Linked DNA regions of Pleurocapsa sp. PCC 7327. The protein of the gene in region 1 interacts with the protein of each later gene in a pairwise test. Links are inferred from orthologs where the notes say so. Each region holds a gene or a part of one and is shown on either strand. Other genes may lie near its edges. The genes, in order: gyrB and gyrA.

The links.
Region 2: the proteins of gyrB (region 1) and gyrA interact in binary tests that used the Escherichia coli proteins (3 or more experiments, as listed by UniProt). The link is inferred for Pleurocapsa sp. PCC 7327 from one-to-one orthologs.

Annotation. Positions count from the first base shown.
Region 1 is NC_019689.1:3,455,395-3,470,394, forward strand. What follows is about bases 5,047-8,006. They hold gyrB (DNA topoisomerase (ATP-hydrolyzing) subunit B), read left to right. Parts: upstream 5,047-5,542; coding sequence 5,543-7,471; downstream 7,472-8,006. Other genes in these bases: pdxH (pyridoxamine 5'-phosphate oxidase), read right to left, coding at 7,534-8,006. Also shown: PLE7327_RS15400 (ABC transporter ATP-binding protein), read right to left, coding at 1-472; PLE7327_RS15405 (nitrate ABC transporter ATP-binding protein), read right to left, coding at 489-2,501; ntrB (nitrate ABC transporter permease), read right to left, coding at 2,578-3,417; PLE7327_RS15415 (CmpA/NrtA family ABC transporter substrate-binding protein), read right to left, coding at 3,535-4,869; more of pdxH, read right to left, coding at 8,007-8,181; PLE7327_RS15430 (segregation/condensation protein A), read left to right, coding at 8,221-9,009; PLE7327_RS15435 (NDP-sugar synthase), read left to right, coding at 9,124-10,302; bifunctional pyr operon transcriptional regulator/uracil phosphoribosyltransferase PyrR, read right to left, coding at 10,312-10,845; lgt (prolipoprotein diacylglyceryl transferase), read right to left, coding at 10,892-11,725; PLE7327_RS15450 (cytochrome c biogenesis protein CcdA), read left to right, coding at 11,992-12,732; PLE7327_RS15455 (cytochrome c biogenesis protein), read left to right, coding at 12,827-14,203; PLE7327_RS15460 (GNAT family N-acetyltransferase), read right to left, coding at 14,216-14,665; PLE7327_RS22775 (hypothetical protein), read left to right, coding at 14,975-15,000. UniProt on the Escherichia coli protein: DNA gyrase negatively supercoils closed circular double-stranded DNA in an ATP-dependent manner to maintain chromosomes in an underwound state.
Region 2 is NC_019689.1:1,889,659-1,904,837, reverse strand. What follows is about bases 223-3,361. They hold gyrA (DNA topoisomerase (ATP-hydrolyzing) subunit A), read right to left. Parts: upstream 3,007-3,361; coding sequence 439-3,006; downstream 223-438. Other genes in these bases: PLE7327_RS08480 (hypothetical protein), read right to left, coding at 3,172-3,361; PLE7327_RS08490 (hypothetical protein), read left to right, coding at 223-369. Outside these bases: more of PLE7327_RS08490, read left to right, coding at 151-222; more of PLE7327_RS08480, read right to left, coding at 3,362-3,819; PLE7327_RS08475 (hypothetical protein), read left to right, coding at 3,992-4,246; PLE7327_RS08470 (glycosyltransferase family 2 protein), read left to right, coding at 4,493-5,515; PLE7327_RS08465 (NAD(P)/FAD-dependent oxidoreductase), read left to right, coding at 5,517-6,974; PLE7327_RS08460 (hypothetical protein), read left to right, coding at 7,071-8,807; PLE7327_RS08455 (glycosyltransferase family 2 protein), read left to right, coding at 8,884-9,807; PLE7327_RS08450 (hypothetical protein), read left to right, coding at 9,927-10,136; PLE7327_RS08445 (glycosyltransferase family 2 protein), read left to right, coding at 10,349-11,248; PLE7327_RS08440 (trypsin-like peptidase domain-containing protein), read right to left, coding at 11,417-12,991; PLE7327_RS08435 (saccharopine dehydrogenase family protein), read left to right, coding at 13,249-14,340; PLE7327_RS08430 (MBOAT family protein), read right to left, coding at 14,497-15,179. UniProt on the Escherichia coli protein: A type II topoisomerase that negatively supercoils closed circular double-stranded (ds) DNA in an ATP-dependent manner to maintain chromosomes in an underwound state.

The DNA.
Region 1 (15,000 bases):
GTTTCATCCCCCCCGACAATTGGGCTGGCTTTTTATTGGCGGCTTCCGTCAATCCCACCATTGCCAAATGTTCCTCGACAATTGCCACTTTCTCGGCTTTGGTTTTGTCGGGATAAGCCCCCTTGACTGCCAGATAAACGTTTTCCAAGGCAGTTTTCCAAGGCAGTAAGGAGTAGTTTTGGAACACCATCATGCGATCGCGGCCGGGTTTGGTAATCAGTTTATCCTGTAGCTTTACCTCTCCCGTCGTCGGTTGATTGAATCCAGCCACCATGTTCAGCAGAGTTGATTTTCCGCAACCAGAGTGACCGATAAGGCAGACAAATTCGCCTTCAGAAACGGTCAGATCGACCCCTTCCAAGACTGGATAAGGACCGTTAGGCGTGGGATAAACCTTGGAAACTCCATTAATCGAGAGCAAAGTTTTATTTTCTCGAACTGACTTTGGTTCGGTATTGGTGATAGCTTGCATTTTTAGGTATCAATCGTTACTGCTGTACTGCTATAGTTTCGTCGATGAGAATTTCCGAGATGCGGAACTCCCGTCGAATGTCAAAACGTTCGATATAACTGACCGGATCGTCTGGATCGAACACCATGCCATCAAATAACGCAAAGCTATGACGATCGGGTTCGATATCGGGCAAGCCCAACTGACGACAGGCTTCGCCAAAGAGATCGGGACGGCGTACCCTCTCTAAAATTTCGATCCAGTTTCTAGGAAAAGGCGCGTATCCCCAACGGGCAAGTTGGGTGAGAATCCACAAGCCTTCTACCCGTCCGGGACAGTTGGTTTGGTTTACATGAAACTGATTGAAACGCAAGATCCGTTCTGGGGGTGCCCCCGTGCCGCGATTGTAGGGATCGAGGAAGCCGGGACGAGTGTACTCTGGTAAGGAGCCGACGTATTGCGGCTGACAGAGTAAGTCGAGGATTTCTTCCCGATGGCGGCGATCGTCGCAGTATTCGCAAGCTTTCAGTAAAGCTTTGACGAGGGCGATATGGGTTTTGGGATATTTAGCTACCCAGTCTTCCCGTACTCCTAACACTTTCTCTGGGTGACTCGCCCAAATGTCTAAGTCGGTGGCGATGACGTAGCCGAGTCCTTCATAAACGGCGCGGGAGTTCCAAGGTTCCCCGACGCAGTAGCCGTCGATATTTCCGGCTTTGAGGTTGGCGACCATTTGCGGCGGCGGAATGACGGTTAGGCTGACATCGCGATCGGGATCGATCCCGCCAGAAGCGAGCCAGTAACGCAAAAGCAAATTGTGCATCGATGATGGGTGAACCATTCCGAAGGTATGCACTCGATCGGAATTGTTGGCTAGGGCAGCTTTCAAATCCCGTAAAGTCTCGACTCCCCACTGCTGGAACTGTTTGCTCAGAGTGATGGCATTGCCGTTGCGGCTGAGTACCAACGCGGTAATGATGGGAACAGACGGTTTCCCCCCCGCACCGATGGTCATGCTCAAAGGCATTCCAGCGACCATCTGCGCTGCATCTAAACGTCCCGTTGCCACGCCTTGGGCGATCGCTTTCCAACTCGGTTCGCGACTGAGATTAACTTCTTCTAATCCTTCTTCTTTAAAGAAACCTTTTTCTTGGGCAACGATGAGCGGTACGCAATCGGTTAAGGGAATAAAGCCGATTTCCAGGTTAATTTTTTCTAAGCCATGACGAGCGATCGCGACTTGCTTGTGGGGAACTTGTCCGACTTTTTTGGCGCGTTTCTGCTGGTTGAGGAAGTAGACGATCTCGTTGCGCATCGCATAGTAACTGGGATGGTTGACCACTTCCAGACGATGGCGAGGACGGGGTATCGGTACGTCGAGGATCTGTCCGATATGTGCCTCTGGACCAGTGGTGAGCATCACCACGCGATCCGAAAGCAGTAGCGCTTCGTCTACATCATGCGTCACCATAATCGTTGTGACGTGGTTCTCTTCGACAATTTGCGTCAATCGCTCTTGCAAATTGCCTCTGGTCAGCGCGTCTAACGCCCCAAATGGTTCGTCTAGCAGCAACACTTTGGGACGAATTGCGAGGGCGCGGGCGATCGCAACTCGTTGTTTCATTCCCCCAGATAGTTCTGCCGGACGTTTGTTGGCTGCGTGTCTCAGACCGACCAAATCGATGTTATGCTCGATGATGCCTCGCCGTTCCCCTTTGGACAAATTGCCCAGAACTCGATTGACTGCCAGGGCGATATTTTGGCGTACTGTCAGCCAGGGTAAGAGGGAGTAGTTTTGAAAGACAACCATGCGATCGGGTCCCGGTTCTCTTACTTCCCGACCTTCGAGAACCACTCCTCCCGCTGTCGATCTATCTAATCCGGCAATGATATTGAGTAAGGTAGATTTTCCGCAACCGGAGTGTCCGATTAGAGAAATAAATTCTCCCTTTTTGATTTTTAGATCGATATTTTTCAGGGCGATATAACTGTCGCCATTTGGCAGGGAAAAGATTTTATCAACGCGATCGATTTCGATAAAAGAAGACATTATTCAATAGAAAGAATTTGAATGTAGTGCGGGCATCATACCCGCGCGAGCAAGATGCTCGCACTAACAAAGAAATTTACTTCTGTTCTTCGGGAACGACGAGACTAGCAATAAAGCCAACCAATCGATCTAGTAAGAAACCAACGATCCCGACGTAGACGAGGGCGAGAATTAAGGGGCTGAGACGGCCGCTATTGTAGGAATCCCAAATAAAGAAGCCGATGCCAACGCCGCCTACCAACATTTCAGCAGCGACGATTGCCAGCCAAGATAGACCAATCCCAATGCGCAACCCCGTAAAAATATACGGAACGGTTGAGGGAAAAAGAATATTGAAAAAATACTCAACTTTAGAGAGTTGCAAAACTCGCGAGACGTTTTGGTAATCGCGAGGAATTTGTTGAACTCCTACCGTAGTATTGATAATGATGGGCCAAATTGCTGTAATGAAAATCACGAAAATAGCGGAAGGGTTTGCCTGACTAAATGCCGTTAAAGAAATCGGCAACCAAGCTAAAGGGGGAACGGTTCGCAACACTTGAAAAATTGGGTCTAGAGCATCGAACATCAGGCGATTGGAACCAATCAAAATGCCCAAACCAATCCCAACAATAGCGGATAGAGAGAAGCCAATCCCAACCCTTTGCAAGCTGGCTAAAATTTGCCAAAATAACCCTTTATCCGTTCCGCCGTTGTCAAAGAAAGGATTGATGATGAGCGGATTCCAAGTTTCTTGGAGAATCGTTAAAGGTGCGGGAATCCCAGACTTGGATCCCCCGGCTAAAATTTGCCAAACGATTAAGAAAATTGCGATCGCTACAATGGGCGCAATAACTTTTCTGGGCGATTTTTGCAGGACAGGTAACAGAGAAGCCAATATATTATTTTGGGAACGAGTTCGTAGATTAGCAGTCATTTCGATCGGTTATTGGTTTTTGGTTAGTAGTTAGTTGGTATGGGGGAGTTAGTAGCGAGCCTTAGCAATTAGTAAAATACAAATACTATTAACGACTAGCTACTAACAACTGACTTTCTATACTTTCTTAATTGCCAGACTCTTGAGATATTCTTCTGGCTTTTCTGGATCGAACTGCACGCCATCGAAGAAGGTTTCTACACCGCGAGAAGTACTCTTAGGAATCTCTGCATCGGCAACTTTTAGTGCTTTAGCCGATTCTTTCCAAAGATCCTCGCGGTTGACTTTATCGACTAACTTTTTCGTATCCGTATCTGGCTTAATATATCCCCAGCGAATGTTTTCGGTTAAAAACCACAAATCGTGACTCTTGAAAGGATAAGAGGCATTATCTGACCAGAATTTCATTAATTGGGGGAAATCTTTTTTGACGACGCCCGTGCCGTAATCGATCTCGCCTTTCAGGCGTCCCAAAATATCTTTGACTGGAACTTTTAACCACTTATCCTGGGAGATAATTTGGCACATTTCTTCTTTGTTTTCTGGCTTGTCGCACCACTGCTGGGCTTCCATTACCGCCATCAGAAGTGCTTTAGCTGCTTTGGGATTTTTATCGACCCAATCTTTGCGCATAGTGAAGGCTTTTTCTGGGTGATCTTTCCAAAGTTCTCCCGTCACAATAGCTGTATACCCTAATTGCTGGTTAACTAGCTGAGCATTCCAAGGTTCGCCGACGCAGAAAGCTTCCATATTACCAGTTCGCATATTGGCTACCATTTGCGGTGGCGGTACGGGGATGACAGAAACATCTTTATTTGGATCAATTCCTCCAGCAGCTAGCCAGTAGCGAATCCACAAATCGTGAGTTCCGCCTGGGAAAGTCATCGCTACTTTAATTTCTTGTTTGCCGCCTGCTTTTGCTTTTTCAAAGGCTCCTTTGAGGGCTTTGCTATCCAAACCGACTTTTAGATCTTTGTAGGTATTCGCAACAGAAATTCCCTGACCGTTAGTATTGAGGCGAGCGAGGATATACATCGGCAGGGGTTGCTTGGTTTTGGTGATTAGACCCATTGTCATCAAGTAAGGCATGGGAGTTAAAATATGCGCCCCGTCGATGCCGCCACCGTCAGAACCCAGTTCCAAATTGTCTCGCGTGACGGGCCAAGATGCTTGCTTGACAACCTCTACTCCCGTCATGCCGTATTTGTCGAAAAGACCCTTTTCCTTAGCAATAATTAGGGGAGCCGAATCGGTCAGCGCGATAAAACCGAGTTTGGCGGTCGTGACTTCGGGTCCGTCACCTGAGGCAGCAGCAGGACTTGTCGTTGCAGTGGAAGAAGATGTCGGCGTAGTTGTCTGAGTATTGCTGCTGGTGCAGCCATGAAGAATCACTGTGCCTGCGGCGGTAGCACCTGCGGTTAAAATAAATTTGCGTCTAGATAGTTTGCTCATGTTTTCCCGATAATTTCTAGCTGTTAAAAAATAGGCAAGATTTAGAGATTTTCCTACAGATAACAAAAGTTTGTCGAAATTCGATCCCATGGGTAAATTAGAATCTCTGTGAGAAATAAATGTCTATTAAATACTTTTTTAGACAATTTTTCTCGGCAGTCAATTTGGGGAGTAATTCCATTGAGGCTTGGATTTTTAAATCATTGAGAGTTACTGGGTCGGTCGCACCAGTTTAGTTGGTTTCTCATGTTAAGGTGTCGTCAGCTAATTCCTTCCTAAATCCCAAGAATAAGCTTGTTTTTATCATGCATTTAGTTTGGCTTTATGCACAAAAGTAGTAGCGATCGATTCTTTCAATTTACAATCTTTAATGAAGGATATTGTATTTTTTGTTACAGATAATAATTTTTCATGCATTTTTAGCATCACAAAGATTTTTTATTGCATAAACTCAGTAAAGTCTGAGGAGCGTTTTTACTCTAGGCGCTTTTTATGGTACAATTGTATCAATCAAAAGCGTTCGAGAAAAAGTTTTTTAGTAGGGGTTCAGCCCTTAACAAACTTTCCTTAGAACTGCTCTAAAGCCGTCTGTAACCCTTTTGTGTTAGAATTTTTGAGGATTTTGCTGTCAAGAGAGTCGTTCGGCGGCTCTTAGCTTGATTTGAGGAATTTTATGACGAGCACGAGTAACTACGGTGCAGAACAGATTCAAGTTCTTGAAGGTCTAGACCCCGTACGCAAGCGTCCGGGGATGTATATTGGTACGACTGGACCGAGAGGACTCCATCACCTCGTTTACGAAGTGGTAGATAACTCTATTGACGAAGCGTTGGCAGGTTACTGTACCCACATCGAAGTCGATATTAACTCCGATGGTTCCGTCACCGTAACCGACAATGGACGCGGTATTCCCACAGATACCCATCCCACCACTGGCAAGTCAGCCCTCGAAACTGTCATGACAGTCTTGCACGCTGGCGGGAAATTTGGCGGCGGCGGTTACAAAGTTTCAGGCGGACTGCACGGTGTTGGCATTTCCGTCGTCAATGCCTTATCGGAATGGGTAAAAGTTACTGTCTGGCGAGACAACAAAGTTCACACCCAGCGCTACGAAAGGGGCATTCCCGTTACCGAGTTGGAAATCAAGCCAGAGAAGGAAGAGCGCACGGGAACATCTATCACCTTCTTACCAGACTTGCAAATCTTTACGGGCGGTATTGAGTTTGACTATAGCACTCTCGCCGGAAGATTGAAAGAACTTGCCTATCTCAATGCAGGAGTCAAAATTACCTTTTCCGACAAGCGAGGGAGCGAACCCCACGTCGAGACCTATTGCTATGAAGGCGGAATCAAAGAATACGTCGCTTACATGTGTCGGGAAAAACAACCCTTACACCAAGACATTATCTATGTGTCGGGAGAAAAAAATGGCATTCAACTCGAAGTTGCCATGCAGTGGTGCGTTGATGCTTACAGCGACAACTTGTTAGGATTTGCCAACAATATCCGCACCATTGATGGGGGAACCCATTTAGAAGGATTAAAAACCGTTCTGACGCGCACGCTCAATAACGTGGCTCGCAAACGAAATAAAATTAAAGACAACGAGCCTAACCTTGCTGGAGAAAACGTCAGAGAAGGACTGACGGGGGTCATTTCCGTCAAAGTTCCCGAACCCGAATTTGAAGGACAAACTAAAACTAAACTTGGCAATACAGAAGTTCGAGGAATCGTTGATTCCATCGCCGGGGAAGCCTTGAACGAGTACTTAGAATTTCATCCTCAAGTTGCCGATGCGATTATAGAAAAAGCCGTTCAAGCTTTCAAAGCGGCTGAAGCTGCCCGTCGCGCCCGCGAATTAGTTCGCCGCAAATCGGTCTTAGAATCTTCTCCCTTGCCAGGAAAATTAGCCGATTGCAGTTCTAGAGATCCCAGCGAGTCAGAAATCTTCCTCGTGGAGGGGGATTCAGCTGGTGGCAGCGCCAAACAGGGAAGAGACAGGCGCTTTCAAGCGATTCTGCCGCTACGGGGAAAAATCCTCAACATCGAGAAAACCGATGATGCCAAGATCTACAAAAATAACGAAATTCAGTCGTTAATTACGGCACTGGGATTGGGAATCAAAGGAGAAGAATTTGATGCGTCGCAGTTGCGCTATCATCGCATCGTGATTATGACCGATGCTGACTCGGATGGCGGTCACATCCGCACTTTGTTGCTCACATTCTTCTATCGATATCAACGGGAATTGGTCGATCGCGGTTTCATTTATATCGCTTGTCCTCCCCTCTATAAAATAGAGCGAGGTCGCAATCATTACTATTGCTATAGCGATCGCGAAAAAGCTCAAATTATCAATCAGTTCCCTGCCAATGCAAATTACACTATCCAACGGTTCAAAGGATTGGGGGAAATGATGCCCGATCAGCTTTGGGAAACGACGATGAACCCAGAAACCCGCACCCTCAAGCGAGTCGAGATTGAGGATGCCGCCGAAGCCGATCGCATCTGTACAGTGTTAATGGGCGATCGCGTTGCTCCCAGACGAGAATTCATCGAAACCCACGGTTCTCGACTCGAATTTACCGATTTGGATATCTAATCCCAATTTCAAAAATCCCTGCAACGCCTGAATTCCTAGGGGCATGGCATGCCATGCCCCTACTAGGGCGCTAACCGTTCTCTCAACCAGCTCCCATCTTCGAGCAAGCGATAGCGCAGGCGATCGTGCAGGCGACTGGGGCGACCTTGCCAAAATTCGATCGAATTGGGAATAACTCGAAATCCCCCCCAGTGAGGCGGGCGGGGAATTTCTTGTCCGGCATATTCTTCCTTGAGTTGGGCAAATCGCTTCTCTAAAACCTCGCGACTGGCAATAACTTGGCTTTGATTGGATACCCAAGCCCCTAGCTGGGAGGTTTCGGGACGACTGGCAAAATATTCGTCCGATTCTTGGGCGGAGACTTTTTCAACTCTACCTTCGATGCGGACTTGGCGTTCTAGTTGCGCCCACCAAAACACCAACGCCGCCCAAGGAGTTTGGATTAACTGCCGTCCTTTGGCACTGTTGTAATTGGTATAAAACGTAAAACCCTGTTCGTCGAAATCTTTGAGCAAGACCATACGGGCTGAAGGTTTGCCATCTGGCGCGATCGTTGCTAAAGTCATGGCATTGGGTTCGGGCAGCTGAGCTGCGACTGCCTCCGCCAACCAGACTTGAAACTGTTGGAAGGGATCGCGATCGGCATCGGCTTCGCTTAAGCCTGCAAGAGTATAATTTTGACGTAAATCGGCTATCGAGATGTTCGCCATCTAGCTTTAGATCGTTAATCGTTCGCAGTTCATTAATTGATTATGATAACGCCTGCTCAAGAAGCGATCGCCACCTTAATCGAATTGGCACAAAACGGAGAAATCGACCCTTGGGATGTTCCCGCGATCGACATTATCGACCGTTTTTTGAGGGAGTTGGGACTCCCCGACGAGATCGATGCCGTTCGAGGACAGACAAATTTACCTAAATTCGGGCAAGCCTTCTTGTGGGCATCAATGCTAGTGTTACTCAAAGCCGATACCTTAGCAAGTCTTGAAGCCGATGAAGAAGACATTGCCCCGGAAGAATTAGAGTTATTAGAAGAAGAAAATCCCCAACGCTCCCTACCGAGGGATTTAGAACGCCGCATCCGCAGGCGAGCTTCAGCACCGCCTCTTCGCAGACGACGGGTGACGCTGCAAGAGCTGATCGCGCAAATCGAACAAATTGCTGCCGAATTAGAGAAAGTCTCTGCTCCTGCTGCTGTAGTAGAGCGTTCTCGCCCTCAATCTCGCCGAGAAGCCATTCGCACGATCGCTCAACTCGCTCATCAGGAAAATTTGACCGAGTTAGCTAGCCGCTTAGAACAGTTTCTCACCTTTGAGTTGCCGCAGCTAGCACCCGAAAAGACGCAAATCGAGCTAGAAGAACTGTTGAACTGGTGGGCGCAAAGTTCGCTCAACGATGCCAGAGCTATGGGAGAAACTCCTAAAGCTAAGGATAAAGTTGGCGTTTTCTGGGCGCTGTTGTTGCTGTGTTCTCAGTCTAAAGTGGAGCTATCTCAAGCTGAATTTTATCAAGACCTTACAATTCAAGTGGTTCGCTAGATTGTCCCCTCGTTGAAAACGATTTTCTCGATTTCTGCGAGGTAAGTGCTAAACTGGGCATTATTATTCATCATAGTCATTGTCATTCGCGCCATAGGTGAGGAACAAGTATTCATGAAAGCCATGATTCTGGCGGCTGGTAAAGGAACTCGCGTAAGACCGATTACCTATGAGATTCCCAAGCCACTAATTCCCATCTTTCAAAAGCCAGTGATGGAGTTTTTACTAGAACTTCTACGAGAGCATGGCTTTGACCAAATAATGGTAAACGTGAGTCACCTAGCCGATCGCATCGAAGATTATTTCCGTGACGGTCAGCGCTTTGGCGTTCAAATTGCCTATTCCTTTGAAGGGCGGATCGTTGACGATGGGAAGTTGGTGGGAGAGGCGTTAGGATCGGCAGGAGGCTTACGGCGCATTCAGGATTTTAATCCGTTTTTTGACGAGACTTTCGTGGTTCTCTGCGGCGATGCGCTTATCGATCTAGATTTAACTGCAGCCGTCAAATGGCATAAAGAAAAAGGCGCGATCGCTACAATCGTTACCAAATCCGTGCCTAAAGAAGTCGTCTCTAGCTATGGGGTAGTCGTCACAGACGAGAGCGATCGCATTATCGCTTTCCAAGAAAAACCCTCGGTTGAAGAAGCCTTAAGCACCCAAATCAATACGGGAATTTATATTTTTGAACCAGAAGTCATCGACTTTATTCCACCTGGCATAGAATACGACCTCGGCAGTCAGCTATTCCCCAAGCTAGTCGAGAAAGGCGCTCCTTTCTACGCTGTCAATATGGATTTTGAATGGGTAGATATCGGGAAAGTCCCCGACTACTGGCATGCGATTCGAGCTATTTTGCTCAGGGAAATTAAAAATGTCGAGATTCCTGGAATTGAGGTCAAACCGGGCATTTATACCGGGCTTAACGTAGCGGTTAATTGGGATAAAGTAGAGATTACGGGTCCCGTTTATATCGGGGGAATGACGAAAATCGACGATGGCGCCAAGATTATCGGACCTTCTATGATCGGTCCGAATTGTAGGATTTGTAGTGGCGCTACAGTGGATAACAGCATCATTTTTGATTATTCCCGTCTGGGGTCGGGAGTCCGATTGGAGAATAAATTAGTCTTTGGTCGCTATTGCGTCGATAAAACCGGAGCGTCAATCGATATGAAAGCCGCTGCCCTCGATTGGCTCATTAACGATACTCGCAAAACGCCAAACTTTGAAGAAACGCAAGAGCATCAGGCCATCTTTTCCCTGCTCAATAACGGCACTGGCTCTGGCGAGTAGAGCTAGTTTTTATCCTTTAATCAACTCGACTGCATCGCGTCCGTCCACTTGCTGAAGATAGACTTTCACTCGTTCCTCAGAAGCGGTGGGGAGTTTTTTCCCAATAAAGTCGGGATGAATGGGCAATTCTCGATGTCCGCGATCGACCAAGACTAGCAAACGAATAGCTTGGGGTCTGCCGTATTCGGTAACGGCATTCAGAGCAGCGCGGATAGTGCGCCCTTTATAAATAACATCATCTACTAGAATAACTATTTTGCCAGTGAGATCGAAAGAAATTTTAGTTTTCTCTGGAGTTCGTGTCTTAATGCGATCGAGATCGTCCCGATAAAAGGTAATATCGATCGCTCCTATGGGAACCTTGACTCGTTCGAGGATCTCGATTTGATTGGCTAGCATGGAAGCTAAGGGAACGCCTCTAGTATAAATTCCCAATAAAACAACTTGAGAAAGATCCCCCGATTTTTCGACTATCTGAGAAGCCAATCGGGTAATGGTGCGGCGTATCTCTTCAGCTGATAGAATTTCAATAACTTGTGTCATTTTAGCGATCGCTCAGTTGTCCTTTGTCATTAGTCATTGGATAGTGTTAGTCGCTACTGGGAACTACATCTGGTAAGGAACGCCTAAACCAGTAAACCCATACAAGTGCGATCGAACTAAGAAGAATTAGAGTTAGACTGACCATCTGAGCCATTTTTAAAGAACCAAACATTAAGCTGTCGATACGCAATCCTTCAATCCAAAAGCGACCGATACTGTAAGCAACGAAATAGACTAAGGCGATCGTACCCACTTTTAGGCGTTCTCGATGTTTCAATCCCCACAAAAAAATATACATCAGCAACAAAAAAACGAGTAAATTCCAGATTGATTCGTAGAGAAAAGTAGGATGGAAATACTCATAATCGAGATATTGCGGCGGGCGATTGCTAGGGGGAATATAAAGTTTCCAAGGTAAATGGGTTGGCTTACCAAAAGCTTCCGAATTGAAAAAATTGCCCCAACGTCCAATCGCTTGTCCCAAAGCAAGTGCGGGAACGACAATATCGAGCAATTGCCAAACGGAAATTTTATTAAGACGTGCAAAAATCATTGCTGCTAATGTTCCTCCGATAATTGCCCCATGAATGGCGATTCCCCCTTTCCAAATTGCTAAGATATCGCCGGGACGTTGGGCGTATTCTTGCCACTGGAAAATGACGTAATAGAGCCTCGCAGAGGGAATAGCAGCAATAATTAGCCAAATAGCTAAATCTCCAATTAAATCTGGATTAATATTACGACGCTTGGCTAAATATTGCGATAAAGTCACCCCAATCAAGACGGCAGAGGCAATTAAGAACCCATACCAGCGAATGCTTACGGATCCTATCTCAAACACGATCGGACCGGGCGATTGAAATCGAAAGGCTAACAGCATGGAAAATAAAGAATAAGGTTAGAATCAATTGGGATCGTGATTAGTTCAAAGTTTAAAGCTTAGAGTTCAACGTTCAAAATGTTTTGCTGGCTAATTTTAAACTGTTTTGGTTAATCCTTAATTTTTGCAATTTGACCGAGCCTTGTTAACTTAGCCAATGATAAATTTAATCTATCATTCCCAGTTTTCCTTTGCACAAATGCGATCGCGTGGTTGGCAGTCGGCTCGCTGAGTTACAATTCAACCAGGGTAAGCTTTTTATAAAAATGCTCGAACATCTACAAACTCAACTTTACCAACTCGAACAATTTGCCAATCGCCTGGTTTCCCTACAGTTAACTCATCTGAGCGGGGTTAGCCTTGCGATTATTTTCCTGGCAGGACTGCTGACTAGCTTGACACCTTGCATGTTATCGATGTTGCCTATTACGATTGGCTACATTGGCGGTTATGAGGCAAAAGGGAAATGGCAGGCTGCCGTTCAGTCTACTTGGTTTTCATTAGGATTGGCGACTACGCTGGCAGGATTGGGAATTATTGCCGCCTCTTTAGGACGGGTTTACGGACAAGTCGGCATCGGACTGCCCATTTTGGTGAGCGCGATCGCGATTATCATGGGGCTGAATTTACTAGCATTGCTGCCCTTGCGCTTTCCTTCCTTGGGAGCTACCGATTGGATTAAAGAAGAATTTCCGACTGGTTTGCGTTCCTATTTATTAGGTTTAACCTTTGGTTTGGTTGCTTCTCCTTGCAGCACCCCCGTTTTGGCAAGTCTACTCGCTTGGGTTGCCTCGACGCAAGACTTATTACTGGGAGCGGGATTGCTCCTTTCCTATACTGGCGGATATGTTACACCCTTGATTGTAGCGGGGACTTTTACGGCTTCTCTCAAAAAGTTACTAGAATTGCGTCGTTGGTCGGGTTGGATTAAGCCGGCAAGTGGAGTGCTGCTAATAGTATTTGGGGTCTTTTCTCTTCTATCTCGGCTTCCTGTAGGAAGTTTTTAAACCGATCTCATCCTAATTTTAATATCCCGATCTTTACCAAGAAATTTATCAAAAACTATCTGCATTGCTCCAAAAATCCAAAATCTAAAATCAAATGACAATTTCAGATTCATCGAATCCCTCAGAGTTGCTATCTCTACCTCAACAAGGATTTCGTTACCTTATAAAAGTTATTACAGATCTTCGTTTGGCAATAGTTTTACTCTTGGTTATTGCCATTTTTAGTGTTAGTGGAACCCTTATAGAACAAGGGCAATCGCTGCAATTTTATCAAGAAAATTATCCAACAGATCCAGCATTATTTGGATTTATTACCTGGAAATTTATTTTAACTTTAGGGCTGAATCATGTTTATAGTACTTGGTGGTTTTTATCCTTATTAATTTTGTTTGGAACGAGTCTAACTGCCTGCACTTTTACTCGTCAATTTCCTGCTCTCAAAGCAGCTCGACATTGGAAATTATATCAGCAGCCCCGTCAGTTTCAAAAACTTGCTCTCAGTGCAGAACTTGATACGGGGTCGCCTAAATCTCTACTTCCTTTGCTAAAAAAGCGTGGCTATAAAGTTTTTCAAGAAAGTAATGCTCTCTATGCCCGTAAAGGGATTATTGGACGGATTGGTCCTATTATCGTTCATGCAGGGATTTTGATGATTTTGGCAGGAGGAATTTGGGGTACTCTCACGGGTTTTTTGGCACAGGAAATGGTGGCGAGTGGCGAGACATTTCAGATCGGAAATATTTTAGAATCAGGTCCTCTAGCAGCGCCACAAATTCCTAAAGATTGGGCAGTTAAAGTCAATCATTTTTGGATCGATTACACGCCTAATGGAGAGATCGATCAGTTTTATTCCGATCTTTCTGTTATTAACGAGCAAGGAGAAGAATTAGACCGCAAGACAATTTATGTTAACCAACCCCTGCGTTATCGCGGCGTGACTTTTTATCAAACCGATTGGGGGATTGCTGGAGTAAGGGTGCAAATTAATAATAGCCCCATTTTCCAACTGCCGATGGCTCAGTTGAATACCAATGGAAGAGGTCGCCTTTGGGGAACGTGGATTCCCACAAAGACCGATTTGAGTGAAGGAGTTTCCTTGATTGCCAGGGATCTGCAAGGCACGATGGTAGTCTACGACAATCGAGGCAATCTAGTCGGTGCAGTGCGTTCTGGAATGGCGATACCAATCAATGGAGTAAATTTGAAGATCCTCGAACTCGTTGGCAGTACGGGATTGCAAATTAAGGCAGATCCAGGCGTACCAATCGTTTATGCTGGGTTTGCTTTGTTGATGGCGGGGGTAGTGATGAGTTACGTTTCTCATTCCCAAATTTGGGCATTGCAGGAGGGGGATCGCTTTTATATCGGTGGAAAAACCAATCGCGCCCAAGTCAGTTTTGAGCGCGAATTGATAGCAATTGTAGAAGAACTCAAATTGGAAAAATCCGCTCAAGTTATGGAAACAGTTTAAGTTCTACAATTATCAATGCGATCGCACAAATCTTTTAATCATTTTTATATGAAGAATGCCCGCTTCATAAAATGGCTCTCCTGCTGATTCAAATCCTAGCTGTTTATGTAGTTCTTTAATATATTCCTGAGCATGGATAACAATCTCTTCATAATTCTCGTTCTTTTCAACAATTTCTGTAGCTGCCTTCATTAATTTTTTCCCAATTCCCTTGCCTCTAGCTAAAGGTAAAAGGGCTAATCTTTCTATTTTGGCTGTTTTTTTATCTAAGAATCTAATTCTTATCGTTCCTACTGGCTGACCGTTTAAATAAGCTAAAAGATGTGTAGCTGTTTCATCTCGACCATCAAATTCTACTTCTGGCGCTACTCCTTGTTCTTCTTGAAAAACTAAGCGTCGAATAGAGTGAATTGTCGTTGCTTCTTCGGTATAGTTAACTTGTTTAATGTGTAAATTACTCATATCAAAACCATAAGCTGAATTCTTCAGTGTTAGTTTAATTCGAGCAGTTCGCTTACATAATAATCATTCAACGTAATCATTCAACGAACCGAGCGTCCTACATGGGGTAGTAAAATTAACAATTATTTTAAGGAAATGATAACGGCTGACGAGATATCCTAAAAGTGGAAAAAGCTATCTATTTGTATCCGAGCGGGCAAAGATTAAATGCCGACCTAAGAAAAAGCAAAAGTGTGGTGTAAAAACTGACGTTGAGGAGTAGAGAAAAAATACCGAGGTTACTTACACTACAGTCAAAAGGTGGCAGTTATGCTTACCAAAAATAGATTACAGGA
Region 2 (15,179 bases), 1.6 Mb from region 1 along the record:
GAGAAATATCACCTAAAGCTTGACAATGGTATGCTTGACAACCTTTATCAATTAGAAGTAATCTTACTATTTAAATTAAAAAAAATACAGCCTGCTATACTACCAAACTTAGCCGATCGAACTTCAGAAGACTAATTGAGGAGGAAGACTATGAATTCTAAGGCAATCAGTTTGTTTCTCGCCGTTACCTTAGCGACTACTCTCGGTGCTTGTGGTGGCGCTCAAAACACCGAAGGCGGCGAAGCTGGTGAAGAAACGACTCAACCTACACAACAAGCGCCTGCTAGTCCTGCTAGTGAAGGCGGTGAAGGCGGTGAAGGCGGCGAAGGTGGCGAAGGTGGCGAAGGCGATGAAGGTGGCGAAGGCTAGCTGTTTAAGGGGGGGGTAGGGACATAGAATGTCATGTCCCCACCTACTTTAATGGATTGCAGATACTTTCTACTCTGCTTCGGGATCTTCTTCGCCTTCAGCTGAGGGTGGAACTAGAGCTACCGCAGCGATCGCGTCGTCATCGTCAAGACGTTGCACCCTAACTCCCGTCGCCATCCGCGATTGCAGCGAGATAGCATCTACTGCCTGACGAATAATAATGCCTCGGTTAGAGACGATCATCATCTCATCCTCCCGATTGACCACGTGAATGGCAACCAAGCGATCTTGTGCGGAACGGAACTTGATTGCTCTCACGCCCATACCTGCCCGGTTTTGCAGTCGGAATTGCGAGACTGGAACTCGCTTGCCATACCCGCAAGTGGTAATCGCCAGCAGCCAGGGACCTTGATTTGCCTCTTCCGACGAGACTAATTCCTCATTTTCGAGGGTTTCATCTTCCGATTCTTCCTCAGCCGTACCAATACGAGCAACGACTTGACTGGGTAGGATATCCATACTGATGAGTTCGTCGCCCTCTTTTAGTTTCATCGCTTTTACGCCTCGCGTGGCGCGACCCAAGGGACGCAATTGCTGGCTGTCGGCTTTGAAGTGAATTGCCATGCCTCCTTTGGAACCAAGAATGATGCTATCCTCTTCGCGGGCAAGTCTTACCCAGCGCAGTTGGTCGCCTTCTTCTAAGGAAATGGCAATGAGTCCGTTGGCACGAATATTACTAAAGGCTGAGAGTGCGGTTTTTTTGATGTAGCCTTTGCGCGTCAGCATGATCAGGTAGTCATTTTCGGTAAATTCTTGCACCGCTACGATTGAGGTAATCTTTTCCCCTTGGGAAATGGCTAGCATTTGCACGATGGGCACGCCTCTAGCGGACCGCGATCCGGCAGGGATGTGGTAAGCATTGAGCGTATAAACTACGCCGCGATCGCTAAAGAACAGGATGTTATCGTGATCGCAGCAAGTCAAGAAATGCTCTACGACATCATCCTCTTTGATCTTCGCTGCTGCTTTGCCTCTGGTTGCCCGATTTTGCGCCCCAAAAGTATTGACAGGCATTCGCTTGATGTAACCCTGTTCGGTTAATAAAATGACTGCCTGTTCGTTGGCAATTAGGTCGGTATCGACCAGTTCTCCTTCTGCCTGTATGATTTCTGTCCGTCGGGGAGTTGCGTGGGCTGTTTTGATTTGCTGGACTTCTTGTTCGATAATGGCTTCGATCCGTTCTCGCCGCGCCAGAATGTCCTGCAAGTCGGCAATTTTAGCTTGCAGTTCTTCGTGTTCGGCTTGAATCTTTTCGGCTTCTAATGCCGTCAAACGTCGCAGTTGCATTTGTAGAATGGCATCGGCTTGCGCTTCAGACAAGCCAAATCGTCCTACCAGTTGTGTTTTTGCCGTTGCTGTATCTGCCGCCCCTCGAATTAGCTGAATGACCGCATCTAGATTGCTGAGAGCAATCAATAAGCCTTGCAAGATATGGTCTCTTTCTTCGGCTTTGCGCAGTTCGTACTGAGTGCGTCGGGTAATGGTTTCGATGCGGAAATCGATGAAGACTTGAAGAAATTGCTTCAGACTTAGGAGGTGAGGTTCTCCGTTGACTAGCGCCAGCATATTGGCACCGAAGTTAGCTTGTATGGGAGTCTGCTTGTAGAGGTTATTGAGAACGACGCGGGGATAGGCATCTCGCTTGAGTTCGATGACGATGCGCATGCCATCGCGATCGCTTTCATCCCGAATGTCGGAAATTCCTTCAATCTTCTTGTCGTTAACCAGTTCGGCGATTTTCTCGATGAGCGCTGCTTTATTGGTTTGATAGGGCAGTTGGGTGATGATAATCGCTTCCCTGTCGGGACGACCATGCTGTTCGATGGTTTCAATTTGGGCGACTCCCCGCATGATAATCGAACCGCGTCCCGTAGTGTATGCCTCTTTAATTCCAGCGCGACCTAAAATCTGTCCTCCGGTGGGAAAGTCGGGACCGGGGATATAGCGCATCAAGTCGGTATCGGTCATCTGTGGGTTGTGCAGCAGTGCCACGACTCCATCGACCAGTTCTCCTAAGTTGTGAGGAGGAATATTTGTTGCCATCCCCACTGCAATTCCCGACGATCCATTGAGGAGTAACTGGGGAATCCTGGCAGGTAAGACGACGGGTTCCTGTTGCGAACCGTCAAAGTTATCGACGAAATCGACGGTTTCTGCTTCGATATCTCGAAGCAGGGCGTTAGTTGATAGCGATTGCAAGCGACATTCGGTATAACGCATCGCAGCTGGCGGGTCATTATCCACCGAACCGAAGTTGCCGTGTCCTTCGATGAGGGGATGGCGCATGGAAAAGTCTTGCGCCATTCGCACTAGGGCATCGTATACTGCCGTATCGCCGTGAGGATGGTATTTGCCCAAGACTTCCCCGACCACGCGGGCGCATTTACGAAACGGGCGATCGTGGGTCAATCCCAGTTCGTACATTGCGTAGAGAATACGGCGATGAACTGGTTTGAGACCATCTCTGGCATCGGGAAGTGCCCGTCCTACAATGACGCTCATCGCGTACTCTAAGTAAGATCGGGACATTTCGTTGCTCAGATCCGTAGGAATAATCCGATCTTGAGAGAAGGTCATAGGGGAAAAAACTCCGTTAATCTGTTAATGTAAGAGACAGACAGCTAAAAAGCAATTATAACGAGCAAAAAACGCCTTCTTTTTAACCGAGAAGACGGTAAAAATCGCGAGTTTCTTAACTATTTTAACATGCAGGGTCTCTTTTTGGCTTTTGCCAAGACTGCTTCAAAAATCGAGGATAACTCTAAGCTTTTGATTTTGAGGGGTTAAGTTTTTTAGATTGTGGCGATCGCTTGGCAAAATCAGAATCAAAAAAATATTTACTTTCAATATCTCCTGTCTAATATTTTTATTTTTTTTGGCAAATAAATAATAACTAATAGTGATTTTCCTAAGAAGATTTTTGACTTCCGTCTCCCGAATAAAACTTGATTTGAACGAGAAGATAAACAAAGCCCAAACTCCAAACAAGTAACTGAAAAAAAATTGTACTAGAATGCCAAGATTATCTACCCCGACAGTTTTGCCTGGAAGCCACAAACTTATTCCTACCAACATCAAAACTAAAATGTTTAATCGGTGAAGATTTTTAAAGGTCATCTTCAGCAAAGCTAATAAAAAGAAGATTAGCATAACATTATCGTAAAACCTATGATAAGTCGAAACTCTTCCAATTACAGAAGCAATCGCAAAAAGCGTTAGCAGCGAGGAATTGTGATAGGTATAAAAAATGACTGTAACAGCTACTACGCCGATCAAAGCTAGCAATATTGTTGCACTTGTAGGGGCAATTCCTAAGTTGGTTAAAAAAGCTATACTTGAATATCCCTCGTCGGCAAAGTGTTTTGATTGTCTGAGAAGAGTATTTAACATATAAAGTAAAAAATGCCCAAAGAGGATATCCTCCCGATTTTATTTCCCCAATCTTTGGATCGAGCTTGAGAGAATCTAGTGTAACGTCGTAAGGATATATCCCGCGATAGATATACTGTTGTTCTTTCCATCGCAGCACTAAATCGACAGGATTATTTGGATCGAGCATTAAATGATAAAATCCCTTAATTCAGATAAGCAAAAGCAATTAAAAGCAACAAAAAAGACAAAAAACCAAATTTTATCTGAATTAAGTCTTAAAAATCTCATATTTTCAATCTATTTTTCGTTTGCGATCGCCGACTCTATCGCCAAATATATAATGAATAATCAAAAGCTTGCCCAAGAGCGATTTTCACAAACGCTTTATGCAAATCTCTCCATTGATGCTTATTTAATTTGCCAGCTTGGGCAAAGAGAATGTTAAAAACTCAGCTAGTAACGAGAAGGATTTGAGGATTAACCGAAATCTTATAAGTTATGCTAGTTTACCTTATAACAAAACATAGATCTTCCTTAAGCGCGATCCTTGCTTTGTTAACATGTGTTAGGATCCAGTGTCGATCGTCGTGAAAAAACTTTCATGTATTTTTCATGTCAATTTCAGAAACTTTCCTGAAATTAAACTAAAAGCACTTAACCTAGCGACTAATAGTCTTAGTAGAGAAAAACTGTGAGAAATCGGATACAACCATCGATCTCAGTAGTTATTCCCGTACACAACGGGGGCAAACCTTTCCGGCAGTGTCTGTCGAGCCTAAAAGAGTTTGCACCGCCAGAAACAGAAATTATCGTTGTCGCTGATGGCGATGAAGAGTCAGGAGATATAGCAGAAGCGTTTGGCATGCGCGTCTTGAGAATTCCTAGCGCTGGCGGTCCGGCAAAGGCGAGAAATCTGGGAGCTAGGGCAGCTACAGGCGAGATTCTTTTTTTTCTGGATGCCGATGTCACTATCTGTGCTAGCACGATTCCACAAGTCAGTCGTGTCTTTTGTGACGAACCCGACTTGGCAGCCTCAATCGGCTCTTACGACGATTCGCCTGGGGCAACTAATTTTCTGTCTCAGTATAAAAACTTATTTCATCATTACACCCATCAGACGAGCAGTGAAGAAGCATCTACCTTTTGGGGAGCTTGTGGGGCAATCCGTCGCGATATTTTCCTAAAAATCGGAGGATTTGATGAAAGTTATCGCCTTCCTTGCATAGAAGATATTGAATTGGGCTATCGCCTCAAGCAAGCTGGCTACCGGATTAAACTTGCCAAAAACATACAAGTCAAGCATCTCAAGCGATGGGAAGTCATTTCCCTATTGAAAGCAGACTTTTTTTACCGAGCGCTTCCCTGGACTGCTCTAATTTTACGAAATCGCCAGGTAAAGAACGATCTGAACTTGCAGTGGTCTAGTCGAGTTAGCGTCATCTTAGCCCACGCCTTGTTGGGGTCTACAGTGTTGGCGTGGTGGTGGTTTCCAGCCTTGCCGCTTGCTCTCATCCTCTGCATAACACTTTTGGCAATCAATCGTCCGGTTTACCAGTTTTTTTATCACAAGCGTGGGACGGTATTCGCAATCGCGACCATTCCTTGGCACTGGCTTTATTACATCTACAGCGGACTAGCATTTGCGATCGGTATTCTTCGCCATCTACTGAGCACAATTCCCTATAACTCAAACCAAAGAACTATCAATGGCTAACATGGAACATCATCCCGTCGTTATTATCGGAGCAGGTCCAGCAGGTTTAACTGCTGCTTACGAACTCGTCAAGAATAGCGTTCGTCCCCTCGTACTAGAAGCAGATAATAAAGTGGGCGGTATTGCTCGCACTGAGGTCTACAAAGGCTATCGCTTCGATATTGGCGGACATCGCTTTTTTACCAAAGTAGGAGAGGTCGAACAACTGTGGTACGAGATACTCGGAGATGATTTTATTAAAGTTCCCCGCCTCTCGCGAATCTACTACCGAGATAAGTTCTTTGACTATCCCCTCTCATTCTCCAGTACCCTATCGAATCTGGGACCGATTTTCAGTGTCCTAGTCGTCTGGAGTTATCTCAAGGAAAAATTAAAAGCTCTCATCAAGCGTCCCGACCCGCAAACTTTTGAAGAATGGGTAACGCACTGTTTTGGCAAACGTCTGTACAAAACGTTTTTTAAAACCTATACCGAAAAAGTCTGGGGCATTCCTTGTAGTAAAATTCAAGCCGAATGGGCGAAACAGCGCATCAAAGGCATGTCGCTCAAGGCAGCTGTCATTAATCTTCTATTTAAGAGAACCAATGCCAAGAGTCTGATTAAAGAATTCGACTATCCAGTTCTCGGTCCGGGAATGATGTGGGAACGGTGTCAGGAATTGGTGGAAGACAAAGGCGGACAAGTGCGTCTCAATACCAGAGTCGTTCGCATCGAGAGACATGGCAGCCGCATCAAGAGAGTCATTGCCCAACACGACGAAAAAACTATCGAGATTAGCGGAAATCATTTTATTTCTAGCATGCCCGTCACCGCCTTGCTTCAGCGCCTAGATCCCGCTCCGCCAGAGGAAGTTTTGCACGCAGCGCGATCGCTTTCCTATCGAGATTTCTTAATCGTAGCGCTGATTGTCGATGCAGAAGACTTGTTTCCCGACAACTGGATTTACATTCACAGTCCGGAGGTGAAAGTCGGTCGCATCCAAAACTTCAAGAATTGGAGTCCGGCGATGGTTCCCGACCAAACCAAGACTTGTTTGGGAATGGAATATTTCTGTAGCGAAGGCGATGCTATTTGGGAGATGTCCGATACGGAATTGCTCGATTTGGCAACGCAAGAATTGGATAGTTTGGGTCTCGTCGATGCTAGCAAGGTTGAAGACGGTACGATCATTCGCCAGCGCAAAGCATATCCCGTCTACGATCGCAATTATTACAAGCACCTCCAGGTCATTCGCGATTACATCGAAACCTTTGAAAACTTACAAACGGTCGGACGTAATGGCATGCACCGCTACAACAACCAAGACCACTCGATGCTGACGGCGCTTTTAGCTGCTAAAAACATTCTCGGAGAGGAACACGATCTCTGGAACGTCAATACGGAACGCTCCTATCACGAGGAATTTACTCAAGAAGAGTGGCAAAAACGACAACAGGAATTAAAAGCAGCGCAAGTCTGAGACAAGTCGTTAGAAGGGGTAAGGCAATGCCTTGCCCCGAAAAAATGCTGCTCTCTTAGCAGGTTGGCACGAGGATAGTTAGACAATTTAATTTTCATGTTATATACGCTCGTCGTTTGGACGATACTAATTTTTGTTTGTCCTGCTATCGGAATAGCCGTTCTCAATTGGTTAAAAGCAGATTGCTTCGATCGCAGGAGCGATCGCTTGATGATTGCCGTTTGGTTGGGGACGATCGCTCCTAGCATATCGTTGCTTGCCGTCTCGCTGGTTGTTCCCCTATCGCCGTTGGTCGGCGGGACAGTCGCGATCGCTTTAGTTGCATTGTCTTTGGGATCGCGCCAGGCGAGGAGGGAGATTTTTAGTTTTCGAGTGCTTCTTTCTCCGAAATTAATTACAGGATTTCTCGCTATAGAAATAATCGTTGCCGCTTTAACGACCCAACAAATTAATTGGTTCGATACGGGTCTTTACCATCTCGGTTCCATTCAATGGCTATCTCAATTTGGAGCCGTTCCTGGATTGGCTTTGATTCATTCTAGATTTGGGTTTACCTCATCTTGGTTTGCTTTTTCTGCCCCGTTAACCCCTCAATTTTTAGGCGATCGCGTCGGGGCAATTACTAACGGATTTGTTTTTTTAATTTATGTTTTCCATTTTTTAATCTGTTTGCAGCGAGGAATTACCAAAAATCTTCGGTTATCCGATTGGTTTTTTATTTTCTTTTCAAGCGTAATTATTTGTGCCTATACTTTATCGGCTTTTTTGAATGAATCTATTCTGGTATCTTTTTCTCCTGACGTTCCAATAACGCTTCTTATCGGCGTCACAGCTTGGAGTATTTTACTCATTTCTAACTATTATCAATCCCTTTTAATAGAGAATAATACTTCTCATTTAGATGCCTATCTTATCCCGCTGATTCTCTCTGTTGGAGCAGTTAGTATAAAGCTGAGTGCTATTCCGCTTTTAGCGATCGGCTTTTTGTTTTATGTTTTTGGGAAAAAGTTAGCGATCAAACGAGTTTTTGTGGGAGTTATCCTAGTCGCTATTGCGTTACTACCTAATGCTCTATTTAGTATTACTACCTCTGGATGTCCCCTCTATCCTTCCCAGTTTATGTGCGTCGATCTACCTTGGTCGGTTCCAGAACAAACCATTGTCCAAGAAACGTCAAAGATAACCGGATTAGATATGCCGTCTGGTAGCGATAATTTTTTATTGGAAGCATTCCAGAAGCGGTTTACCTGGATAAAATCTTCAATCAAATTACAAATAATGCTTCTGTTATTTGTTACTTCACTAATTTTATCAATTTGGATGTTAATAACATCGAGAAGCTCGAATCCTCCTAAAATGAGGGGGCAAAATTGGATAATTGCTTTGGGGATATTAGGAACTTCTTTCATATATACTAAAATTCCTTTGTTAAGATTTGCTTTGGGATATTTAATTGCAATCCCTGCCTTATTTTTAGCTAAATATTATTTGGTTAGGGGAGAGAAAAACTTTCTCTTATCTCATTTTTTCAAAATAATCGAGTTGACTAGAGTTAAACAATTCGCTCGCTTAGGAGCAATTGGCTTAGCTGTAGTTTCTCTTGCGATCGCGGGAGGACAATCTCGCCTAGTTTTCCCCTCTAAATTACCGAGTTTTGATTTAATATATGCAAAAATTAATGATGTAGAGTACACCTATCCAGCCAACTGGACTAATAAATGCTGGATTACTAAATTGCCTTGTTCGGAAGTAGGAATAAAAAATGATATTAAATTGCGCAATCCAGCCAAGGGAATAGGAGCGGGATTTATTCTCAACGAACCCAAAAAATAGAGAAATTGATAGATGGTTAACCGAGGAAAATTCTCGCTCATTGTAGATTTTATTAACCCGTCAAAATCATCGGATCATGGAGTACAAATCTGGACCGTTTGTTTCTGCGATCGTTCCGGTTTTCAACGATTCCGAGCATCTAAAAATTTGTTTGGAAGCTCTAGAAAAACAGACCTATCCAAAAGAGCTTTATGAAATAATTGTTGTCGATAACGGTTCGAGCGATCGCGAAAAAGTTCAAAGCATTGTCGCTCGATTTAGACAAGCTATTTTAACCGATGAAAGCATTCCGGGTTCCTACGCCGCTCGCAATAAAGGAATCTCGCTAGCTAAAGGAGAAGTAATCGCCTTCACCGATGCAGATTGTATTCCCGCTCCAAATTGGATAGAAAAAGGAGTAAACAATTTGCTCAAAGTTCCTAACTGCGGGCAAGTAGTCGGTAAAATAGACCTTTTTTTCAAAAACCCAGATCGACCGACAGCAGTCGAACTTTATGAAAGTATTACTGCGTTTCCTCAGGAGAAATTACTTAAGGAGTATAAAGGTGGGGCTACCGCCAATGTTTTTACCTTTAAAGAAGTCATCGAGCGCGTCGGAGCTTTCGATGCAAGTTTAAAATCGAATGGCGATCTTGAGTGGGGAGCGCGGGTTTTTGCTGGGGGATACGTGCAAATTTATGCCGATGACGTATGCGTGGCGCATCCAGCAAGATATTCTCTGGCTCAACTGTACAAAAGAACGATCAGATTAGCAGCAGGAAGCTATCAGCGGCAGTGTAAAAACGTATCTTCTCGCTTAGAAAAGCAGAAGCTGTTTCTCGATTGTTTATGGCGCAATATGATTCCTCCTTTATTTTTTGTCTTTAATGCTTTTCGAGATTCGCGCTTGCAAGGATTAAACCAGAAAATTCAAGTGTCTCTGATTATGTTTTATGTCAGATACGTGAGTGCTTGGGAACTGTGTCGGCTTCAATTAGGAGCAACGTCAGCGAGAGAATAGCCTTGGAAAGGATAGGAGTCAGGAGTCAGAATAATTAGATATTCTGATTGCTCGCTCAACTAAGAGTTTTTATGAAACTATAGCTTCTACTTTTCTATCTTATGTTTGAGCAAAAAACCATGAATGCAATCCTAGAAAATATTTACGAGACTGGCTACGTAGAAGACGCTGAGGGAAATTCGATTAATCCTTTCCCCGTTGCTACTCCTCGCGAGACGGGCACCATTCTCTACGATCTAGTTCAGAAACACAATTTTCAAAAAAAGGATATGTGTTGTTTGACGATATATGGATGCCAGGAATTAGGAAAGTTTTGTATTACATATTAAGAAACCGACGCTATGAAGTTGTCAAAATTGGCAATTTTCCAAATTTATCCACGTATTTAATGAGAGTTGCCTACCGCTTTTTACAGAATCCTTTTGAAAGAGATTACGGAGGAATCAGATTTTTCTCTCATAATATATGCCTGCTGAAAAAACTTTCTGAGGATAAGCGAGACTGGAAATTCCATCGCTCATTTTGACAAAAATATAAAACTATGGAACCCAAACAGCCTTTCTTTTCCATCATTATTCCCACTTACAATCGCCCAGAGCGACTGGAAACTTGCTTGAAGTCCCTAACTCGTCTGAACTACCCGCGCGATCGCTTTGAGGTTATTGTCGTTGATGATGGTAGCGCGCGATCGCTAGATTCAGTCGTATCGCCATTTAGAGGAGAACTCAACCTCCAGCTCATTCGGCAAACTAACGCCGGACCCGCCGCTGCCCGCAATACGGGCGCCGCCAGTGCGAGGGGAAAGTTTCTTGTCTTTACCGACGACGACTGTCAACCCGATCCCAACTGGTTGAAGGTGCTCGAAACCCATTTCGACCGGTATCCCGATGGCTTGCTCGGCGGTCATACAATTAACGAATTATCTGAGAATCTCTACTCAGAAGCCAGCCAGCTTTTAGTCGATTATCTTTACACTTACTACAATCGCGACCCCCAGCGAGCTGCGTTCTTTACTTCTAATAACTTTGCCCTATCGACAGAACGCTTTCGCGAGCTTGGCTACTTCGATACGACGTTTCCCTTGGCGGCAGGAGAGGATCGGGAATTGTGCGATCGCTGGTTGCATCGCGGTTACACAATGGTTTACGTCCCGGAAGCTTTAGTCTATCATGCCCATAAACTTTCATTGCCTACCTTTTGGCGGCAGCATTTTAACTACGGTCGCGGCGCGTTTCATTTTCACCAAGTCCGTTCGCAACGCAATCTAGAACCTATTAAAGTCGAGCCACTGACGTTTTATACCGACCTACTGCGCTATCCTTTTTCTATCCCATCTCGCCATCCAAGAGTCTTATTGGCTGGCTTATTTTTTGTTTCCCAAGTTGCCAATGTCGCAGGATTTTTCTGGGAACGGTTGCAGCGCGATCGCAGTCTTTTGTGATTTTAGGGAAACGAGTTATTCCTTAACAGGCGATCGCTAACAAAGGAGGAATGGTCAAGGCTTTTAAAACAGAAAAATCTCGAAACTCATTCATAACATCAATCAACTTGAGAAAACATCGTCAAACCCCAGGAATTTTAAAGACCTGTAACCTTAATATAAGATAAATTAATATAAGTTCTCCCATCTCCCATTAGTTATTCTCAGCCAGGGAACTACTTCATCGATAAAACCTCTAATTGTTCCAACTGAAATATGTCTTCCTACACCGGTTTTTCGATGTCTGTGAGAAGTGATCCCGATCGCTTGTCCATAAGAGTTAATCAATGGTCCGCCGCTATATCCGGGGAGAACTAAGTCACTAGAAGTTATAAAAGCTTTTAAAAGCGTTCTATAAGATTGTATTTTTTGACTCTGTAATTTAAGAACCTGTCCATTGGACATCTTCCATTCTTCTGGGAAAGGAAAGCCAATTGCATAAACTGGATTTGAATCTACTAAAATTAACTCCCCTCCTGCTTCATCTTTAATCTTGGTATCAGCCCAAGTAACTTTTGGCAGATCGTTAGCTCCTTGTAATTTTAATAAAGCCAAATCAAAAACTAAATCGCTTTCAAAAACCTTGCCAGTAAGCTTTCTTCCATCTTTTAATTTAACTGATACCGTTGATTTCGTTCCGATAACATGCTGGTTAGTAAGAACCAACCCATCAGAAGTAACAATTATGCCACCACCGCCACATTCGCCGTCTTGGCTCGTTTCTTTTTCGATACAAACAATAGATGGACTAACTTTTGCATAAACTCGATCGGGAGACAGGATTTTTCCTTCTTCAACAAAAGCAGTTGCCATTAACTTAGAGGAATTAAAGGCAAGATTTTTTTTATTGTCTGACTTAGATTGAAATTGAGCGATTAATTGTTCTGCTTGCCAAGCATTGTAATTATTAGTTGCTCGATAATCTATTTTGCTTTTTTTCCGAAATAAATCTCGTGCTTTGGTTAGATGAAAAATTGCCTGTTTTTCTTTTCCTAAAATTCCTAAAACATTCCCTAGATCGCTATGAGCTTCTGCAAAATCTGATTGAAGATCGACGGCTATTTGGTACTCGGCGATCGCGGCGGGTAAATCCCCCAGCATATCTAGCACTATTCCTAAATTATAGTGAGACCAAGCACTACGAGGATTTCTTTTTACTTGCGATCGGTATTGCTCGATCGCCTGGGCTAGGGTACTATAGTCCCACCGATCGGAAGCTGGTTTCAGGATTAGGCTATACCTAGCTAAAGACTCATTGGGGTTAACAGGCATTTTTTTGGCATAAGCTTCTATGAATTCTTGGAAGTAATGTTCGGTTTTCAACAGCCAGCCTAAATTGGTATTAGCGACTCGATAGGATGGCTTAAGATCGAGTGCTTTCCTAAAAGCAGCGATCGCGTCTTGTGAGCGATCGTTCCAAAAAAGAATTACCCCTAGATTGTTATATGCTTCCGCTAAGTTAGCATCCTGTGCGATCGCTTTACGAAAAGCTATCTCTGCATCTAGCATTTGTGAGTGTTGGTAAGACTCGATTCCTGCTTCTAAAGCAGCGATTGCATTGGGATGGCGAGATATGCTTTCTTTCTCAGTAGTGACAGAAATATTGGTACGCAAGCGATCGAGGCGTGCTATATATAAAATTAGAATGCCAACAATAACCCCGCAAATGACTAGAAAATAAAACTTTCGAGTAAATTTAGACATGGCATATCTACAAGACTTGCCTCTCAATCTCGGTTTTTCTACTCGGAACCGATTTAGCGCTCGATCGATTGGATCGTAACCCATCCCATTATAATTGAACGCGATCGCGCTAAAATCGATCTCCCTACAGGATAAGCAATACAGAAAGATAAATCTTTAAAAAATAAATTTCTTGGAGCTAAAATATTAACCTAATAGACTGAAATAGCCTTGTATGTTCGGGTACGATCTTTGAAATAATTTTTAATCTAAAAAAAATGACTAAAAAAGTTTTAATTATTGGGGGTTGTGGAAGAATTGGGAGTAGCGTAGCTCAAGATATCGCTAACCACACCGATGCAGAAGTTATTGTTACGGGTCGCCAACCCAGACAAGATATTAAACAACCTCTACAATTTCTTGCCTTAGATTTAGAAGATTTAGAAGGATTAAGAGCTGCGATCGCAACTTCTAACTTAGTCATTCATTGTGCAGGACCGTTTCATTATCGAGATGGTCGGGTTCTCAAAACTTGTATCGAACAAGGCGTTAATTATATCGATGTTAGCGACCACCGTTCTTTCTATCAGAAGGTTATCAATTATCGAGACGAAGCAAAAACGGCTGGTATTACGGCAATTTTAAATACGGGAGTTTTTCCAGGAATTTCTAATAGTATGGTTCGTCAAGGAATAGAACAGCTTGACGCAGCCGAAACGATTCATCTCAGTTATGTTGTAGCAGGTTCTGGCGGTGCTGGTATTACCGTCATGCGAACGACTTTCTTGGGATTGCAACAACCATTCGAGGTGTGGATAGATGGCAAATGGCAAAAAAAATTGCCTTACACCCAACGAGAAGTTATAGAATTTCCCAAACCGTATGGCAAGACAGGCGTTTATTGGTTTGACGTGCCAGAAACTTATACCTTTGCTGAATCTTTTCCTGTCAAAAACGTTATTACAAAATTTGGGTCAGTTCCCGATCTATATAATCATCTAACCTGGATTACAGCTCATGTTTTTCCTTCGGCATGGGTTAAGAGTAAAAAAGGAGTTGAATTTTTTTCTCATGTCGGTTATAAAATGACCTCCGTGACCGATCGCTTTAGCGGCATTGGGGTAGCAATGCGAACGGAAATAAGCGGCAAGAAAGGCGATCGCAATGTCAAATATTACTCGACAATGGTACATGAAAATACAGCAATTGCTGCTGGATATGGAACGGGAGGCGTTGCCCAATTAGTACTAGCAGGAAAACTCCACCAACCTGGAATTTTTCCGGTAGAACAAGTCTTGCCAACTAATTTATTTGAGGAAACTATGGCAAGTCGAGGAATTAAAATTCATCGACAACTGAACGTTGAATAATATCAAATCCGTTTAACGATCCCCAAGAAATCAATTTCTTGGCTAACAGCATAAGTCCATTAACATGGACTGAAAGCCTTATCTAGCGAGCGCGAAAGTCCTCGCCTATAGGACTTTCGCGCTCGAGCAAGGGAATTCTAATGAATTCCCTTCCCGCTAAAACTCGAAATAAATAAACTTCGATGGGGTTTTTTCTGCCAGTAGGACAGTTAAACCAAGCAATACTGGCGATACCCAAGGAGAGAGAAGTAACTCGTACTCAAATTTCCGCTGCCAAATAGCGATATGCTCCATCAGGAGAACAGCCGTTGCCAATATCAAAATAGCAATCAGCATGACTCCTTCATTTAGGCTATAGGAACTAAATAATTTGCCCAAGCCAGTCAAAGAATAGTTCCAAGGGGTTGCGATCGCAAGTAATTTAGCTAGCAGTCGTCTAGTATTCGTCTCCATAAAGAATAAACATCCTAGAACCACTGAGGCAAAGGTTAGTCCCCAAGAGACAAATTGAGGCTGGGACATGTATTTGCCGATAAAGCCATAAAAGGGTCTGCCCAAATAGCGTAAAACTAGCAAGAGAGCGCCGTGATAGGCTCCCCAAAGGATGAAATTCCAGGCAGCACCGTGCCAGAAACCAGAGAGCGTAAAAGTGATAAACAGGAAAAAGGGAGCCAATTGCTTTTGCGAACCCATGAGCGGGATAAAGACGTAATCTCGGAACCAAGTACTTAGCGTAATATGCCACCGCCGCCAAAATTCATTGATACTTTGGGAAGTATAAGGAGCTAGGAAATTAAGCGTTAATTTAATGCCCAAAAATCTAGCCAGACCCACTGCAA